DNA from 4 places in the Pseudarthrobacter sp. SSS035 genome. Region 1 is predicted to be linked to each of the others. Evidence: riboswitches for the same ligand, from Rfam matches in the RefSeq annotation. Region 1 holds a riboswitch; each other region holds the start of a gene.
What was found. Region 1 has a riboswitch for thiamine pyrophosphate ahead of thiC (phosphomethylpyrimidine synthase ThiC). Riboswitches for the same ligand answer to the same signal wherever they lie in the genome.
Positions count from the first base shown of each region.

Region 2: linked by a shared signal. The riboswitch ahead of thiD (bifunctional hydroxymethylpyrimidine kinase/phosphomethylpyrimidine kinase) and the one ahead of thiC (phosphomethylpyrimidine synthase ThiC) in region 1 are both predicted to bind thiamine pyrophosphate.
Region 3: linked by a shared signal. The riboswitch ahead of thiO (glycine oxidase ThiO) and the one ahead of thiC (phosphomethylpyrimidine synthase ThiC) in region 1 are both predicted to bind thiamine pyrophosphate.
Region 4: linked by a shared signal. The riboswitch ahead of MUN23_RS10075 (ECF transporter S component) and the one ahead of thiC (phosphomethylpyrimidine synthase ThiC) in region 1 are both predicted to bind thiamine pyrophosphate.

Region 1 covers NZ_CP096882.1:3,873,554-3,877,846, forward strand. Annotated here, with positions in the region: gene MUN23_RS17895 (alpha/beta hydrolase) at 1-481, shown strand, start outside; gene thiC (phosphomethylpyrimidine synthase ThiC) at 486-2,255, opposite strand; TPP riboswitch at 2,295-2,402, opposite strand; gene MUN23_RS17905 (VOC family protein) at 2,558-3,433, shown strand; gene MUN23_RS17910 (hypothetical protein) at 3,547-3,984, shown strand; gene rpsP (30S ribosomal protein S16) at 4,197-4,293, shown strand, end outside.
Region 2 covers NZ_CP096882.1:3,975,136-3,979,428, forward strand. Annotated here, with positions in the region: gene MUN23_RS18440 (Rne/Rng family ribonuclease) at 1-3,000, shown strand, start outside; TPP riboswitch at 3,102-3,199, shown strand; gene thiD (bifunctional hydroxymethylpyrimidine kinase/phosphomethylpyrimidine kinase) at 3,182-4,293, shown strand, end outside.
Region 3 covers NZ_CP096882.1:3,531,934-3,536,226, reverse strand. Annotated here, with positions in the region: gene MUN23_RS16380 (thiazole synthase) at 1-518, opposite strand, end outside; gene thiS (sulfur carrier protein ThiS) at 523-759, opposite strand; gene thiO (glycine oxidase ThiO) at 756-2,108, opposite strand; TPP riboswitch at 2,099-2,219, opposite strand; gene thiE (thiamine phosphate synthase) at 2,247-3,023, shown strand; gene MUN23_RS16360 (RNB domain-containing ribonuclease) at 3,088-4,293, shown strand, end outside.
Region 4 covers NZ_CP096882.1:2,194,259-2,198,551, reverse strand. Annotated here, with positions in the region: gene MUN23_RS10080 (ABC transporter ATP-binding protein) at 1-1,171, opposite strand, end outside; gene MUN23_RS10075 (ECF transporter S component) at 1,171-1,821, opposite strand; TPP riboswitch at 1,887-2,028, opposite strand; gene MUN23_RS10070 (heme-degrading domain-containing protein) at 2,085-2,627, shown strand; gene MUN23_RS10065 (DUF4235 domain-containing protein) at 2,669-2,932, shown strand; gene mnhG (monovalent cation/H(+) antiporter subunit G) at 2,981-3,403, opposite strand; gene MUN23_RS10055 (monovalent cation/H+ antiporter complex subunit F) at 3,393-3,671, opposite strand; gene MUN23_RS10050 (Na+/H+ antiporter subunit E) at 3,668-4,213, opposite strand; gene MUN23_RS10045 (Na+/H+ antiporter subunit D) at 4,210-4,293, opposite strand, start outside.

The sequences.
Region 1 (4,293 bases):
GATGGCTGCCGTCGAACGCCCCGATCTGGTGTTTTCCCTCACGCTGGTAGAACCGGCGTGTTTGTCCCTGACCGCCGAACTGCCGGCCACGGCCGCACACCGCGCCCTGATGCAACCGCTGTTCGACGTCCGGCACCAGCTCAGCGATGAAGACTTCCAGCGGGAGTTCGTGCGGCGAATGTTCGCGGCGGACCTGCAGGAGCCCGCCACGCCGGAGGAAAAGCGGTCGGCGCGCCGGCTCCGGTTGCAGGCGCCGTCCTGGGAGGCCCCGCTGCATATTGTTCCGGGCGTCCCCACGCTGGTCCTGACGGGTGGGTGGGAACCGCTCTACGAGGAGATCGCCGGATATCTGCAGGAAACCGGTGCCCTGCACCGCATCGCTGCGGGAGGACACCGGCCCCAGGACTCTGCCGAAGGTGACCGTGCCATCCGGTCCTTCATCGCCGACGTCGGCAGGTCACGCTCGGTTCAGGCTTCCTGAGCCGTCAGCTCCCGGCCGGGGTCCGAAGCTCGGGGAGGTAGACCTTGCCGCCGGCGGCCAGGAACTCCGCACTCTTTTCGCGCATCCCGCTGTAGGCCTCGGCGATGGCCGCCTGCGAATCGGCGGAACCGTATTCGTCCCTGATGTCCTGGCTGATCTTCATGGAGCAGAACTTCGGGCCGCACATGGAGCAGAAGTGGGCGGTTTTGGCCGGTTCGGCGGGCAGCGTCTCGTCATGGAAGGCCTCCGCCGTGACCGGGTCCAGGGACAGCGCGAACTGGTCGCGCCAGCGGAACTCGAACCTGGCCTTGGACAGGGCATCATCCCGTTCATGGGCGCCGGGGTGGCCTTTGGCAAGGTCTGCTGCGTGGGCGGCGATCTTGTACGTGATCACACCGGTCTTCACGTCGTCCTTGTTCGGGAGGCCTAGGTGTTCCTTGGGCGTGACGTAGCAAAGCATTGCCGTGCCGTACCGGGCGATTTCCGTGGCGCCGATGGCGGACGTGATGTGGTCATAGCCCGGGGCAATATCAGTAACCAGCGGCCCCAGGGTGTAGAACGGGGCGCCCTTGCAGAGCTCCTGCTGGCGTTCCACATTCTCCCGCACCAGATGGAACGGGACGTGCCCGGGACCTTCCACCATGACCTGCACATCGAATTCCCACGCCCGCTGGGTCAGTTCGGCCAGGGTGTCCAGCTCGGCGAACTGGGCGGCGTCGTTGGCGTCCGCCGTCGCTCCCGGGCGCAGTCCGTCGCCCAGGGAGAACGCGACGTCGTACTTGGCGAAGATCCGGCACAACTCGTCGAAGTGCGTGTACAGGAAGTTCTCCTGGTGGTGGGCCAGGCACCAGCCGGCCATGATCGCGCCGCCCCGGGAGACGATGCCGGTGACGCGGTTGGCCGTCAGCGGCACGTAACGCAGCAGCACGCCGGCGTGGATGGTCATGTAGTCCACGCCCTGCTCGCACTGCTCAATGACCGTGTCCCGGTAGATCTCCCACGTCAGGGCGTTGGCCTCGCCGTTGACCTTCTCCAGCGCCTGGTAGATGGGCACCGTACCGATGGGCACGGGAGAGTTGCGGATGAGCCATTCCCGGGTGGTGTGGATGTCATCGCCGGTGGACAGGTCCATCACCGTGTCAGCTCCCCACTGCGTGGCCCACTGGAGTTTGTCCACTTCCTCGGCGATGGAGCTGGTCACGGCCGAGTTGCCGATGTTGGCATTGATCTTCACCAGGAAGGCCTTGCCGATGATCATGGGTTCGGATTCCGGGTGGTTGATGTTGTTGGGGATGATGGCCCGGCCGGCCGCCACCTCGTTGCGGACCAGTTCCACGTCGCAATTTTCACGGAGGGCGATGAACTGCATCTCGGGGGTGATGACGCCCTGCCGCGCGTAGTGCATCTGGGTGACGGTCCGGCCGCCGACGGCGCGGCGGGGCACCGGCTGGGCGCCCTTCCACTCCGCAGAGGCTGCGCCGCGGCGCACGGCCGACTTGCCGTCGTCGAGCAGGTTCCGCTCCCGGCCGCTGTAGGGCTCGGTGTCTCCGCGGGCGGCGATCCACTCTGAGCGGAACGGGTTGAGGCCCACCACCGGATCGCTGCCCGGTCCCGCCGTGCGGTAGGTCCGGAAAGGCCCGTTCGCCTCGCCGTTTGGCGACGGTTCGAGGGCGATCTCGGTCACGGGAACCCGGATCCCGGTGGCCTCATCGTGGATAAACGCCAGCGAGTGGGACTTCAGTGACTGGGTTTCAGGCTGGAGCGTTTGATCCACGTCGGCATTTTGGGCAGGGATCAGCTGTGTTTCTTGTGTATTCAATGAATACTCACTTCCTTCGCCGGCATTACCCGGACAGGTTCAACGGTCGCAGGCTGCGTCAGCCCGATCTCAGCCCCTGCAAGGGCTCCCGTGTGGTCAAGTCGAAGCTACCACAGGCCGAGGGTGGATTGGTGACAGCAATCACGGGAAAGCGGTCGCAATCTGTCTGCTCCGCCACTTGAATCAAATTGAAGCTTCAAGTAAATTGGAGCCATAGCCGCCTTCCATCCGAAGGCCAACGGACCGGGAGTGTTCAAATGACTGCAGAAGCCACCAGCCGGGATCTCCTTCCCGCCGACCTCTCCATGGGCACCGTGATGCTGAAGGTGGGCGACATGAAGCTGATGACCGGCTACTACCAGCGTGCGCTCGGCCTTGAGGTCGTCGCGGAACAGGACGGCGGCGTCTATCTTGGCCGCCTTCAACGCCCGCTGGTCCATCTCGCGGCCGCCCCGTCCTTGAATCTGCCTGGCAGGGGAGAGGCCGGGCTGTTCCACACCGCACTGCTGTTTGACGACCAGGCTTCGCTGGCCGCCACGGTAGCCACCGCCGCCCAGTACGAACCCCGGTCCTTCACAGGCAGCGCCGACCACCTCGTCAGCGAGGCCTTCTACTTCAATGACCCCGAAGGCAACGGCATCGAACTGTACTGGGACAGGCCCCGCGAAAACTGGTCCTGGAACGGGAAGGATGTAGTGATGGACAGCCTGGCACTGCCGCCGCAGCGCTTCCTCGAGCAGCACCTGACCCAGGAATCCGTGGCCGGCCAGCGGGCCAGCGAAGCCGGAGTGGGCCACGTCCACCTCCAGGTGGGCGACGTCCAGTCAGCGCACGATTTCTACGTGGGCACGCTGGGCTTCGAAAAGACCGCCGGCTGGCACGGGCAGGCGCTGTTTGTCTCTGCGGGCCGGTATCACCACCACATGGCCATGAACGTCTGGAACAGCCGCGGAGCCGGTCCCCGCAAGGACACCCTGGGCCTCGGTGAAGTGCTCATCGAGGTCCCTTCCGGGGATGACGTCGGAGCGCTCGCCGACCGCCTGAAGGTCGCCGGTGTGGCCTCGCACCACACGGGCGCCGAGCTTCGCTTCGAGGACCCGTGGCGCAACAATATCCGTGTCGCCGTCCGCTGAGTGCGGATGCCAAATGTGCGGCCTGCCTTGTACTAGGCTGATTCTGAACGGCCGGGGCGGCACTTGCTGCTGCCCTTCCAGGCCGCACCGTCGACGGAATGAGGGCTGTTCCCATGGGCTTCACTGAAATTTTTGTTTCCACTCACGATGCCGCGCTGAAGCGGGCGGACGTCCTGGATGCAGGCGGCTCCCCGGCGGGCCAGGCCCTGCGGATTCCCGGAATCAGCGATTTCGAAATCGAGCAGCTTGGCGATCTTGCCGGCGTTGCGGTGCACGCCGGTGGCGCGGACTACGAACTGGCCATGGTTGACGTGGCCAGTGATTCCCTCCTCGGGGTCCCGCGTGCCATGGTGCGTGCGCTCGCCGACCTGCTCAGCTACGAGACTGAAGGCGAAGGCAATGTCCTGGACGACGTCGCTGAAAAGTGGGCCGCCCAGGATGACATGCCGTTCGGCGCAGCCGAGGCCCGGACGTATGTCCAGCAGTTCGCTGAGCTTGCCAACTCCGTCGATGACGCCGCACGCACCGGCGTGTATGTCTGGTCGTCGTAGGCCGGCCGTGGCCCGCCGGGTCCGCCCGGCTGCCCCATCCCGACGTGTCAAGTCGAAATCCGGACGCTGATCTGGCACAATAAACAGGTACTCGATCTGCGTGGCCCCTCTCTCCGCGTCCGGATCCTGTCCTTCGAACCCTCAAGTATGGCCCGCCCCACGGGTGCAGAACGTCGGTTCACCCCTTTTCTGAAACAGGAGTGACCACAAAAGTGGCCGTAAAGATTCGCCTTAAGCGCTTTGGCAAGATGCGCGCACCGTACTACCGCATCGTCGTCATGGACGCACGCTCCAAGCGTGACGGCCGTG
Region 2 (4,293 bases), 100 kb from region 1:
GTAGCTCCCGAGGCTGCCGCCGTCGAGCCCGCCGCCGAAGCCGCAGCGCCTGAGGCCGCAGCCGAGACCAAGCCCGTCCGCCGCCGCCGTGTGGCCACGCGCAAGACTTCCGCTCCCGACGTCGCCCCCGCGGCCGCTGAACCAACAGCACCCGAGGAGCAGGCAGCTCCTGAAGCAGCGGCAACGCCGGCCCCTGAAGCTGAGGAAGCCGCCGCGGTTGAGCCCGCGGCGCCGGCAGCCACCACGGCCGCGCCCGTTACCGCTGCCGCCGCCCCGGCTGAAGCTCCGGCCGCTGCTGCTGAGACTGCCAGCCCGTTCAGTTCACTGTTCCTTGAGCCGGCGTCCACCACATCGGTGCTTTTCCAGGCCCCCGACCTCAGCACCGTGGTCCGCCCCGCGCCGGTTGCTGCCGTGGTTGAAGAGCCGGAAGAGGACGACGCCGAAGACGGCGAAGCGGACGACGCCAGCGGCCGCCGCAGGCGCCGCAGCCGTGGTCGCCGTGGACGCAGCCGCACAGGCGAAAGCGATGCTGACGGTGATAACGAAGGCGACGAAGGCGCAGCCGAAGAAACTGATGAGGAATCCGCCGGGCAGGCCGATGAGGGCGTGACGTCCCGCCGTCGTCGTCGCCGCCGCCGTGGCGACCAGGATCTGGAACTGACCGGAGGAGAAGGCGACGACCCGCCCAACACGGTGACCCGTGTCCGCGCGCCGCGCGCCGCGACCGAAGCGCCGGTCAACAACCGCGTCACGTCTGTCAAGGGTTCCACCCGCCTCGAAGCCAAGAAGCAGCGCCGCCGCGAATCCCGCGACACCGGCCGCCGCCGCACCGTCATCACCGAGGCCGAGTTCCTGGCCCGCCGCGAATCAGTTGACCGGCAGATGATCGTCCGTCAGCGCGACGACAGAATCCAGATCGGCGTCCTCGAAGACGGCGTCCTGGCCGAGCATTTTGTCTCCAAGACCCAGCAGGACTCCCTGATCGGCAACGTCTACCTTGGCAAGGTGCAGAACGTCCTGCCGTCCATGGAAGCGGCGTTTGTTGACATCGGACGCGGCCGCAACGCCGTCCTGTACGCCGGTGAAGTGAACTGGGAAGCCGTTAACCTCGAAGGCAAGCAGCGCCGGATCGAAAACGCGCTCAAGTCCGGCGACACCGTCCTGGTCCAGGTCACCAAGGATCCTGTGGGCCACAAGGGTGCACGCCTGACCAGCCAGATCTCGCTGCCCGGCCGCTACCTGGTCTATGTGCCCGGCGGCTCCATGACCGGAATCTCCCGCAAACTGCCCGACGTCGAGCGCAACCGCCTCAAGCGCATCCTCAAGGACCGCCTCCCGGAGCACGCCGGCGTCATCGTCCGCACCGCTGCCGAAGGCGCCTCGGAAGAGGAGCTCACGCACGACATCAACCGGCTGCGCGCGCAGTGGGAGGGCATCGAAAGCCAGTCCACGTCCACCAAGATCCTCGCGCCGGAGCTGCTCTACGGCGAACCTGACCTCACCATCAAGGTGGTCCGTGATGTCTTCAACGAGGACTTCTCCAAGCTGATCGTCTCCGGTGAAGAGGCCTGGGACACCATCGAGGCCTACGTCACCTACGTGGCACCGGACCTCGTGGGCCGCCTGGAAAAGTGGACCAAGGACCAGGACATCTTCGCTGCGTGGCGGATCGATGAGCAGATCCACAAGGCCCTGGAACGCAAGGTCTTCCTGCCTTCGGGCGGCTCGCTGGTCATTGACCGCACCGAGGCCATGACCGTGGTGGACGTCAATACCGGCAAGTTCACCGGCAGCGGCGGCAACCTCGAGGAAACCGTCACTAAGAACAACCTCGAGGCAGCTGAAGAAGTGGTCCGGCAGCTCCGGCTCCGCGACATCGGCGGCATCATCGTCATCGACTTCATCGATATGGTCCTCGAATCCAACCGCGACCTTGTCCTGCGTCGCATGGTGGAATGCCTGGGCCGCGACCGGACCAAACACCAGGTGGCCGAAGTGACCTCGCTGGGCCTCGTGCAGATGACGCGTAAGCGCATGGGCACCGGGCTCCTGGAGGTCTTCGGCGAGCAGTGTGAAACCTGTGCGGGCCGCGGAATTGTCACCCACGACGACCCCGTGGAACACCGCCGCGCCAACACGGTAGCCGCGGAGCATCACGTGCAGCGGGTTGACAGCCGCCCGGAAGCACAGCGCACTGACAGCGTGCGGACTGACAGCCAGCGCCCGGACAGCCAGCCGGGTGGCCGCACTGACCGGAAGCGCCGCCGCGGACGGGGCGGCCAGCCGCTGGAAACGGCACCGGCAGCTCCGGTGCAGATCCACACGGTCCACCCGGAAGCCAGCGATGCCGAGCGCCATGCGAAGGCGGAGGCCACGCGGGCAGCGCTTGCGAACATTGCGGCCGCAGCCCACGCTGCGCATCTGCATGACGACGAGGTGGCTCATGCATCAGCTGCCGCGGGCCGGCAGCCTGCGGCTCCGGTGCCGGCTCCGGTTGGGCAGTCCGAAACGGACTCCAACGGCCGCCCGGCCGCGGTGCTGACATTCGGCGGCGAGCAGGTGGTGCTTCCGTTCGTTGCGCACCACGATGACCAGCCGCACGCACCTGCCCTGACACTTGACCGCCTCGCGGAGGCCTTTGCCCACCTTGGTGAGCCGGCTCCTGTAGCGGAAAGCACGCCGCCGGCAGTCCAGGCAACTGAAAGCCGGGCGGCCGAACCTGCCCGCCAGCAGCAGCCAGCCGCGGCGGAGAAGGATTACTCCGACCACACCGAGGAGCCCCGCGCCCGCCGTCCCCGGCGGAACCGGAGTGCCAGCCGTGCCCAGGGCGCAGCCAATGCCACGTCCGTAGAGCATCACGAAGCCGCTCCGGCGGCTGCCGCCGGACACACCCACGCCGCCAAGTCGCCGGAGCCCGTCAAGGCTCCTGTGGCCGACAAACCGGTTGCCGCCAACGCGCCCATCATCCTGGGCGTAGGAGTTCCGGCCTCGGAGCTCTGACCAAGCAGTAGGGCAAGCCAATACAACGGCGCCCGGACGTGCCTGTGAATCACAGGCTGCGTCCGGGCGTCCGGCGTTAAGTCGCGAGGAACGCTAGGCTGGTGACTGACACGGGGTGCCGCGCAGAGAGCCGGCTGAGATCCACACCCGTTGAACCTGTCCGGTTAGCACCGGCGAAGGGATGTCTCCTTTGGCTTCAACTTCTGTCCTTCCTCCTGCAACACCCGCGGCGGCTCTGCCGGAAACCCCGGCAACCCGGGCTGGGGTCCGGCCCGCACCAGGCCGATCTTCTGCGGTCCGGGTGCTGCGTGACGTTCCGCGGGTGCTGTCCATTGCCGGATCGGACCCTTCAGGGGGCGCGGGCGTCCAGGCCGACCTCAAAAGCATTGCAGCCCTTGGCGGCTACGGCATGGCGGCCATCACCGCGCTGACGGTCCAAAACACCCAGGGGGTCCAGGCGGTTCACGTCCCGCCTGCGTCCTTCCTGGGCCAGCAGCTCGATGCCATCAGCGATGACATCACCATCGACGCGGTCAAGATCGGCATGCTGGGCGACGCTGCCGTGATAGGTGTGGTCCGTGACTGGCTGGACAAGGTGCGTCCCGCCGTCGTCGTTCTTGATCCGGTGATGGTGGCCACGAGCGGCGACCGGCTGCTGCAGGAGTCTGCCGAGGCGGCCCTGAGGGAGCTGCTCCCGCTCGCGGACCTGATTACCCCCAACCTGGCCGAACTTGCCATCCTGGTGGGGGAGCCGCAGGCGAGGGATTGGCACGACGCGCTCGGGCAGGGGCAGCGGTTGTCCGCCGCGACCGGTGCCACCGTCCTGGTCAAGGGCGGCCATCTCGACGGCGGCGCGTGCCCGGATGCCCTGGTCAACGCTGCCGGGCTGCTCGCCCAGGAGGTGGTGGAAGTGAGCGGGGACAGGATCCCCACGCGCAACAGCCACGGCACCGGCTGCTCGCTGTCGTCGGCCATGGCCACAGCTCAGGCCCGGCTGGGGGACTGGGAAGCCGCACTGCGGCAGGTGAAGCCCTGGCTGGTGGGCGCGCTGCAGGCCGCTGACCAACTTGAGGTGGGCGGGGGCAACGGCCCCATCAACCACTTCCACCACATGCAACAGGTTCCGGCAGCCGGTGAATTCGCAGAGACGCTGCGCCGGGCGTCGGAGCCGGATCTTGCAGCCATCTACGGACTGGATTTCATCCGAGACCTGGCGGCCGGCACATTGGCTGAGGAACAGTTCGCCTATTACCTCGCCCAGGACGCCATCTACCTCAACGGCTATTCGCGGGT
Region 3 (4,293 bases), 340 kb from region 1:
GTGCCGATGGGCGCCCCGAGCGGCATGACCGCGGTGGCACCCAGGTTTTCCAGCCGCAGGGCCAGGACCGGGTCATCGTTGGTGTACGCGAACACTTTGAAGCCCCGGTTTACAAGCTGTTCCGTGGCGTCCACGAGCTCCACGGCGTCCGGCAGCAGGGTTTGTTCGTCGGCGATGACTTCCAGCTTGAGCCAGTCGGTTTCCAGCGCTTGGCGGGCGAGTTCCGCCGTCATGACCGCGTCCCGGGCGGTGAAGCAGCCGGCGGTGTTGGGCAGGATCCGGATCCCGTGGTCCACCAGGAGCTGGAAAAGGGACCCCGATTCAGCCGGCGAATAGCGGCGCATGGCCACCGTGGTCAGCTCGGTTCCGGACGCCAGCAGGGCGGCGCCCAGCCCGTCGAGGCTGGGGGCGCCACCGGTGCCCATGATGAGGCGGGAGCCGAGCTCGACGCCGTCGATGACCAGCCTGTCTGCGCCCTCGGGACGGTTATGTGTGCTGATGTTGCTGGTTACTGTCATGGTGTCAGCCTCCCTGGACTGCTGTGACCAGTTCGACGTCGTCACCTTCGGCGAGCGCCGTGACGAACCACTGGCTGCGGGGTACTACTTCGGAGTTATGGGCGACGGCGACGCCGAGTTTCTGCCCGTCTGTTGCCTGGCCGTTGGCCGCGAGGGGACGGCCAGTGATCTGGCTGATGAGGGTGGTGATGGAGGCGTCGTCCGCCACGGAATGGCGCGAGCCGTTGAGGGTGATGTTCATGCTGATTCCTTCTGTGGGTCGAGGTCCTTCGTGCTGCTGATGTCCTTGTCTGGGGACTGTGTGCCGGCTACGTGGTGCTTTCCTGAAAAGCGGGCCGGGCTGAGGGCCCCCCATCGCGGGTCCGTCCGGCCGTCCAGCAGGTCCCGGCAGATGGCCGCCGCCGCCGGAGCCAGCAGCACTCCGTGTCGGAAGAATCCGGTGGCAACCATCAGCCCGGCAATGTTCGCCGTGTTCCCCCTCCGTGGCGTTAGCGCGGAAACCGGTACGCGGCCGAGGAGAGGCGCATTGTCCGGGGTCGCCGGTCTTGCCCGTGCCGTGCATTCCAGGAGTTCAAGCTCCGAGACGGCCGGCACCAGGACCTGGGCGTCACGCAGCAACTGGTAGACGCCGCCCGCCGAGACAGCGGCTTCGCCCGACCCGGCGAGCGCGTCTTCTCGCTGCGTAGCCCCGATCACCACCGTGCCGTCCCGCCGGGGAACGATATAGACCGGCACACCATGGACCATTCCGCGGACAGTGGAGGTGAGGAGCGGGCGCAGGTGCCGCGGAACAGCCAGCCGCAGGATGTCACCGTAGACGGGCCGCAGGGGCAAATGCAGTCCACCCGGCAGGCCCTCCAGCGACGCCGCCTGCAATCCGTTGGCCACGATGGTCTCCTTGGCCTGGACAGTTCCGCCGTGGGCGAGCCTCACGCCGATGACGCGGCCGCCCTCCCAGAGCAGGGCAGCGGCACGTTGGTCAACGGCGAATCCCGCGCGGGCACCTGCCACGGCTGTTCCTGCTCCCGGTTCGTGGATGGCCAGGACTTCCTGGAGGCACGCCACGAGTTTCCGTGGATCCACCTGGTGGTCGGCGGGGATGTCCAGGGCGCAGGATATGGCCGGGCTGAGCAGGGATTCCCTGGTCCTGGCCTCACGGACAGTCAGGGGTTCCACCACCAGGCCGCTGGCCTGCTGCACGGCCCGGAGGTCCATCAGTGCCCGGCGGTCCGCAGCGTCCGCGCCGATGGCCAGGGTCGGCGTCGTCAGATATCCGGTATCGCCAGCCCCGGCCAGGGCGAGGTCCGCCGCAAAGGCAGGCCACAGGCCGGAGGATGCCAGCATCAGCTCAAGGAGGTCTTCCTCCTGGTAGTGCAGTTCGCTCACAGGGGCCAGCATGCCGGCGGCTGCCCAGCTGGCGCCGTTGCCGGGAGCATCATCGATCAGCACGACCGAACGGCCGGACCGCCGGACTTCCCAGGCTATGGCGTGGCCGATGACTCCGCCGCCGATGACGGCCACGTCGGCGTGCAGGGCGGTGGCCTGGCTGGCTCGTGCGGACTCAGGTGGGCTGCTTATTGCGGGGGGCATATGTTCCTTCCCTACGCCGGTACTAGCCGGATCAGGTCAAGCGGTCGGCTCTGACGCCCTCTCAGCCCGGCCGCTTTGTGACGGCTGCAACGGGCTCCCGCAGTACCCGCCCAGTTTAGGGGACTTAGGCTGGTTTCCATGAACGCGCAATCCTTCGCCGCTGCAGGCACGCCCTCTGTCCCCTCCGCCGCTCCCGAGTCCTTGACCGGAACAGACCCTGCCGGCGGCATAAACACCGGCCTCCCGCACAGCGCCAGGCTGTACCTGTGCACCGACGCGCGCCGGGACCGCGGGGACTTTGGCGAGTTTGTGGACGCGGCGTTTGCCGGCGGCGTGGACATCATCCAGCTCCGGGACAAGGCGATCGAGGCGGCGGAGGAGCTGGAGCTGCTGGCCGTGCTTCAGGCCGCGGCCGAACGCCACGGAAAGCTGTGGGCAGTCAATGACCGTGCCGATATCGCGCTGCTGTCCGGCGCCCCCGTCTTCCACATCGGGCAGAAAGATCTGCCTGTCGCTTCCGCCCGCACGCTGCTCGGGGCACCAGCCGCGATCGGCCTTTCCACGCACACCGCCGAGCAGATCGAAGGCGCCATCCGGCTGTCCGGTGGGCTGACTGACCAAGGCGGCCTGGACTACTTCTGCGTAGGACCGGTCTGGGCCACTCCGACGAAACCGGGCCGGGCCGCCGTCGGCCTTGACCTGGTGCGGTACGCGGCCGAAGCCGTCCGCGCTGCCGGTGGCACCCAGGCCACGCTGCCCTGGTTTGCCATCGGAGGCATCGATCTCGGCAACGTGGAGCAGGTGGTGGAGGCCGGCGCCGGCAGGATTGTTGTGGTGCGTGCCATCACCGAAGCCCCGGACCCCGCAGCGGCGGCCGCGGCACTCCTGGCGACCCTGGACGCCGGCGCATCCTGACGATCCCCCGCGTGGCGGGCGGCGGGCGTGCACGATCCGTGGAAATCGAGCTAACCTGATTTTCGTGTCACATCATAGGTTGGCCCCCAATGTCCACGAGCAGACGAACGACCTCGCGGCGGCGCTGAGCGCCCTGCGGACCGAGCTGGAACTGCCGGGGCCCTACCCGGCGGAGGCGGTCCGGGACGCGGAAGCGGCAGTGGCCGCACACGAGTTGCCGGGTGCTGACCTGACGGAAGTGGCCTTCCTCACTATCGATCCGGCGTCGTCCACTGACCTGGATCAGGCGCTGTTCATCGAGCGTGCGGGCAATGGCTACCGGGTGCTGTACGCCATCGCTGATGTGCCGTCCTTTGTCCGCCCCGGCGGCGGACTGGACGCAGAGACCCGGCGCCGCGGCCAGACGTTCTACGCCCCTGACGGCCGTATCCCGCTGCACCCGGAAGTCATCAGCGAAGGGGCAGGCAGCCTTCTCGCCGGCCAGCTGTGTTCCGCCTACGTGTGGGAGTTCGGGCTGAACGACACCGCACAGGTCTCCACGGTGAGCGTCCGGAGGGCCACCATCCGCAGCCGGGCCAAGCTGAGCTACAAGGGAGTCCAGGCCGAACTCGACGCCGGAACGGCCGGTCCTGTCCTGCAGCTCCTGAAGGAAGTGGGCCTCAAGCGCGTTGAACTGGAGCGGCAGCGTGGCGGCGCCAGCCTGAACATGCCTGAACAGGAAATCGTGCAACTGCCCGACGGCGGCTACCGGATTGCCGCCGCGCCGCAGCTGCCGGTGGAGGACTGGAACGCCCAGATCTCCCTGATGACGGGGATGGCGGCGGCAGACCTGATGCTGGCGGGAAAAGTGGGCATCCTTCGCACCATGCCCGCCCCCGACGAGCGCTCCCTGCGTCACTTCCGCCTCCAGACCGAGGCCTTGGGCAAGCCATGGGACGGCAAGATCAGCTACGGCGAATACCTCCGCAGCCTTGATCCGACCGCGCCCCGGCAACTGGCCATCCTGCACTCCGCCGGCATGCTGTTCCGCGGCGCCAGCTACACGGCGTTTGACGGCACAGTCCCGGAAGCCGCCATCCAGGCCGCCATCGGCGCTGCCTATGCCCACACCACGGCACCGCTCCGGCGTCTGATCGACCGCTTTGTCCTGGTGATCTGCGAAGCCCTGAGCAACGGCAACCAGGTACCGGACTGGGCGCGGGAAGCCCTACCGTCCCTGCCGGAGATCATGGCCGGATCCGACCAGCTGGCATCGCGGATGGAACGCATG
Region 4 (4,293 bases), 1.7 Mb from region 1:
TGGCTTTCCATGTGAAGGGATCGATCCCGGCCCCCTCGGAAAGCTCGACGGCGGCGGACACCTTCCCTGCCACCGGTGCCAGAAGTCCGGCGAGGGTCAGCGCAAACGTTGATTTGCCGGCGCCGTTGGGTCCCGTGACGGTGAGTGCCTGGCCGGAACGGACCTGTGCCGCGATGCCCTGCTGCACCGGCACGGGCGGGATGGTCCGGAAACCGCGGCGCCGCGGACGCTCGCGGGAGACGGCAAGGTCCTCGGCAGCCAGCAGCAGGTCACCGGAGCCTGCGGACACGCGGCGGCGGGTTGCCGGGACATACCCCGGTACCCAGACGCCCGCGCCGATCAGCATGTCCCGCGCCTCCGCCAGCACCTGGTCCGGCGGCCCGTCCAGCAGGACGGCGGACGTCCCGGCGGAACTTCCAGCGGAGCCCGCTGCGGAGCCCGGCTGGAGCACCACAATCCGGTCCACCAGGTCCTTCCAGACGGACACCCGGTGTTCCACCACAACAAGCGTGGCGCCGGTTTTGTCCAGGCAGCGGCCCACGGCGTCCCGGACTTCCAGCACACCGGCGGGATCGAGGTTCGCTGTGGGCTCGTCCAGCAGGATCAGCCCGGGCCGCATCGCGAGGATACCCGCCAGCGCGAGGCGCTGCTTCTGTCCCCCGGACAGGGCCGACGTCGGGTGGTCCAGCGCGAGCCCGGCGGCACCAGCGCCGCCGTCGGCGTCCAAACCAGTGCCGCCGGCACTTCGCAGCCCGACGTCGTCGAGCGCTTCATGGACGCGCCGCCAGATCTCGTCCCGCGGAACGGCGAGGTTCTCGGCGCCGAAGGCGACGTCGTCACCCACCCGGGAAAGCACCACCTGCGTTTCCGGATCCTGCTGCATCAGGCCCGAGCGGCCGCGCTGCCCGCGGGGCACCACACCGTTGATCAGCAGCGAACCGGTTTCGTCGGCGTCGTCCCCTTCATCCCCCAGCACCCCTGCGAGCGCGTGCAGCAGCGTTGACTTGCCCGCGCCCGACGGGCCCAGCAGCAGCACCCGCTCGCCGGGCGCGATGTCGAGGTCGAGGCCCTGGACGGCGGGGGCGGAACGTCCCGCATGCCGCCAGCCCCAGCCACGGGCGGACACCGCGGCGGGGCGCACTCCGGAAGCGCCGGCGTCGGAAGCGGTCATCAGTTGAAGACGGGCTCCGACGCTGCCTTCCGGGACGCGAACGAGCTCAGCACACCGGTCCGGGCCAGGCCGCGGGTGGCAATCCAGGACAAGGCACCCGCAATCACCGCGCCGGAGATGGTGCAGAACACGATGTACGCGAGCTTGTCGCCGGGCTCGTAGGCGATGTTCCAGCCCCACGGCAGGAACGAGTCATTGAGGCCACAGAACAGGCCCGCCCCGGCACCGGCCAGCAGTGCGGCGATGAGGTTGTACTTCTGGTGCAGGAAGGACTTGAACCGGAAGTTGCCGTACACCAGCAGGAAGAACACCAGCTCGGCGCCCAGGCCCTGGAGGAGTCCGGAGATCAGCACCGTGGCGCCGTACTGCGAGCCCATGATGAGTTCGCCGGTGGCGGCCACCGCTTCGCAGAAGAGTGCCGCGCCGGGTTTGCGGATGATGAGCATGCCCAGCACTGCCGGGATCATCCAGCCGCCGGCGATCAGGCCGGTCAGCGGGGGGTAAACGGCGTTCATGGGGGCGGAGACGATGCCGGCGCCCTGGGACCAGGCCCAGAAGATCACGCCGCCGGTGATGGCGATGAGTGCCGCCACTACGATGTCCACAACGCGCCAGGTATTGCCGGTCTTTTTGATTGCTGCAGTTGTCATTTTGGTCCTCCTGAGGAACAGGAGGGGAAAGTGCCCCGGCGTGCGGCGCTGCCGCCGTTTCCGGACACTTCGAGAACTCGACTCCCTTGCGCCGGTACTAACCGGATCAGGTTCGAGGGTCTGCGGCTGTCCGCACTCTCAGCGCCCACCTGCGGTTCCCTGGCAATGCCAGTGATGTCCGACGGCGGCGCTCCCCTGTCGTAATAAATCTGCCCTGATGGGCGTGCTCCAGTTTACACCGAGGGCGGGGTAGATTGTGGGCCATGACTGCCAACAACCCGACTGTGACTGCGTTCAATCCCGATTCGACGGTGCCCCAGCCGGCGGGGCTGCTGGAGGCCCTGATTGCCCGGGTCGAAGCCGAGATCAACGAGCTGCAGTTTCCGCATTTCAGCAAGGACGACTCCCTCAACCTCGGGCTGCTCCTGGTGGAGCTGGGCAAGAGCCGGAAGCTGCCCATCGCGATCGACATCACCAAGGGTGACCAGGTCCTGTTCCACGTGGCCCTGGACGGCGCCACCCCGGACAACGAGCGCTGGATCCAGGCGAAGCAGCGCACCGCCGCCAGGTATGAGATCCCTTCGTTGCTGGTGGGCCTCCGCGGCAGGCTGCACGGCGGCCGGATCGAGGACCACGGCTGGTTTGACGAGTCCACCTACGCCCCGCACGGCGGCTGCTTCCCGGTCTACGTCGCCGGCGTGGGTGCAGTGGCCACGGTGACGGTCTCGGGCCTGCCCCAGCAGCAGGACCACGATCTGGTGGTGGAAGCCCTGCGTGAGATTCTGGAGTCCATGCAGCCGGGTTAGGCTAAAGGAAGTCCCGGATCCGCTCACAAGGAGTTCAACGAATGAACCTGTTCATCAAGCTGCTCGGCACTGCAATCAGCATCGGCGCCGGGTTCGTCGGCACCAAGGTGGTCAATACCGTGTGGGAAAAGTCCACCGGCCGCAAGCCCCCCACCGGCAAGGATGAAGACACTCCCACCACCCTGCGCTCGGCCCTGACGTTTGCGCTCATTTCGGCCTCGGTCAGCACCATCATCCAGGTGCTCGCCAACCGCGGCACGCAGCGGGCCATCACCCGTTTCGCCAAGTCCCAGGACATCGTCTAAACCTGGCGAGGTTTAACCCTGGCAAGCAGTCCGGCGGTGGGTTGACGCTCAGTCCCGCCGGCCGCCGTCGGACGCTTCATCCCGGGATGACTCATCCCGGGCCGACTGGGCCGCCTTCTGAACCACGGCTTCGAGTTCATCGGAGCTGAGCAGCTCACGGTGCAGGTGTTTGGTCCGGTAACCGGCGCGGCCCACCATGTGGGCGGAAACCGGCACCGTCAGCAGCTGGAAAATCCAGGCCACCAGCAGCACCGGCCACACCCACCAGGTGCGCAGCTGCAGGCCGATGGCCGCCAGGAGTAGGAACAGCCCCAGCACCTGGGGCTTGGTGGCCGCGTGCATCCGGCTCAGCAGGTCCGGGAAACGGAGCAGGCCCACGGCGGCGGCGAGCGACATAAGGGCACCCACTACCAGGAACACCGCCGACACGGTATCGATGACGTTATCAACCACGCTGGCCTCAGGACTCATTGGCTTGCTCCCGCCGGTCGGCCACGTAGCGCGCAACGGTCACCGACCCGATGAAGCCGACCACGGACAGCGCCACCAGCAGCATCAGGTTGTTCAGGTGCCGGTTGACGGCCATGTCGATGCACAGGGCCGCACCGAGGATCGCGAGCAGGACGTCGGAGGCCAGCACCCTGTCCAGCAGCGACGGGCCGCGGGAGATCCTGATGATGGCTCCCGCCGCCGCCAGCGAGAGAATGACTGCGGTGACAGCCAGGACGGTCTGCATCATGCTGCGGCCTCCTGCCGGATTGCTTCGAGTTCTTCGCGGGTGCCCATGATCCTGATCAGGCCCGCTTCGATGGAGCGGACTTCCTTGCGCAGGCTTTCCACTTCTTCCGGGTTGCTGACATTGAGCGCGTGGAGGTACAGGGTGGACGTTGACCGGTCCACTTCCACCACCAGCGAGCCCGGGATCAGCGAAATCACGTGCCCGGTGGCGGTGACCATCAGGTCCTGGTGGCTCCGCAACGGCACCGCGACGACGGCGTTGATGACCCGCGGGCCGCGGACAGCCGCCAGATACATGACCTCAACGCTGGCTGCCGCCACCCTGCCCAGGAAACGCAGGGCGAATGGCACTGCATAAAGAATGTTGAACCGGCCGCTGAGTTCCACCGGCGGCAGGTAGAATATCCGGGCCACGAGGACGGCCAGCAACGCGCCGAAGAGCAGGTTGCCGGGGCTGAAGTCCTGCCACAGGGCGCCCCAGACAATCACCAGCCATACCAGCAGGGGCAGTTCCTGGCGGAGGGAAATCCGGCGGCGGCTCATTTGCCCCCACCGTCTTTCAGGGCCAGCGGGGGAACGTCCGTGTCCTCGCCCAGTACGGCCTGGATGTAGGCGGACCTGTC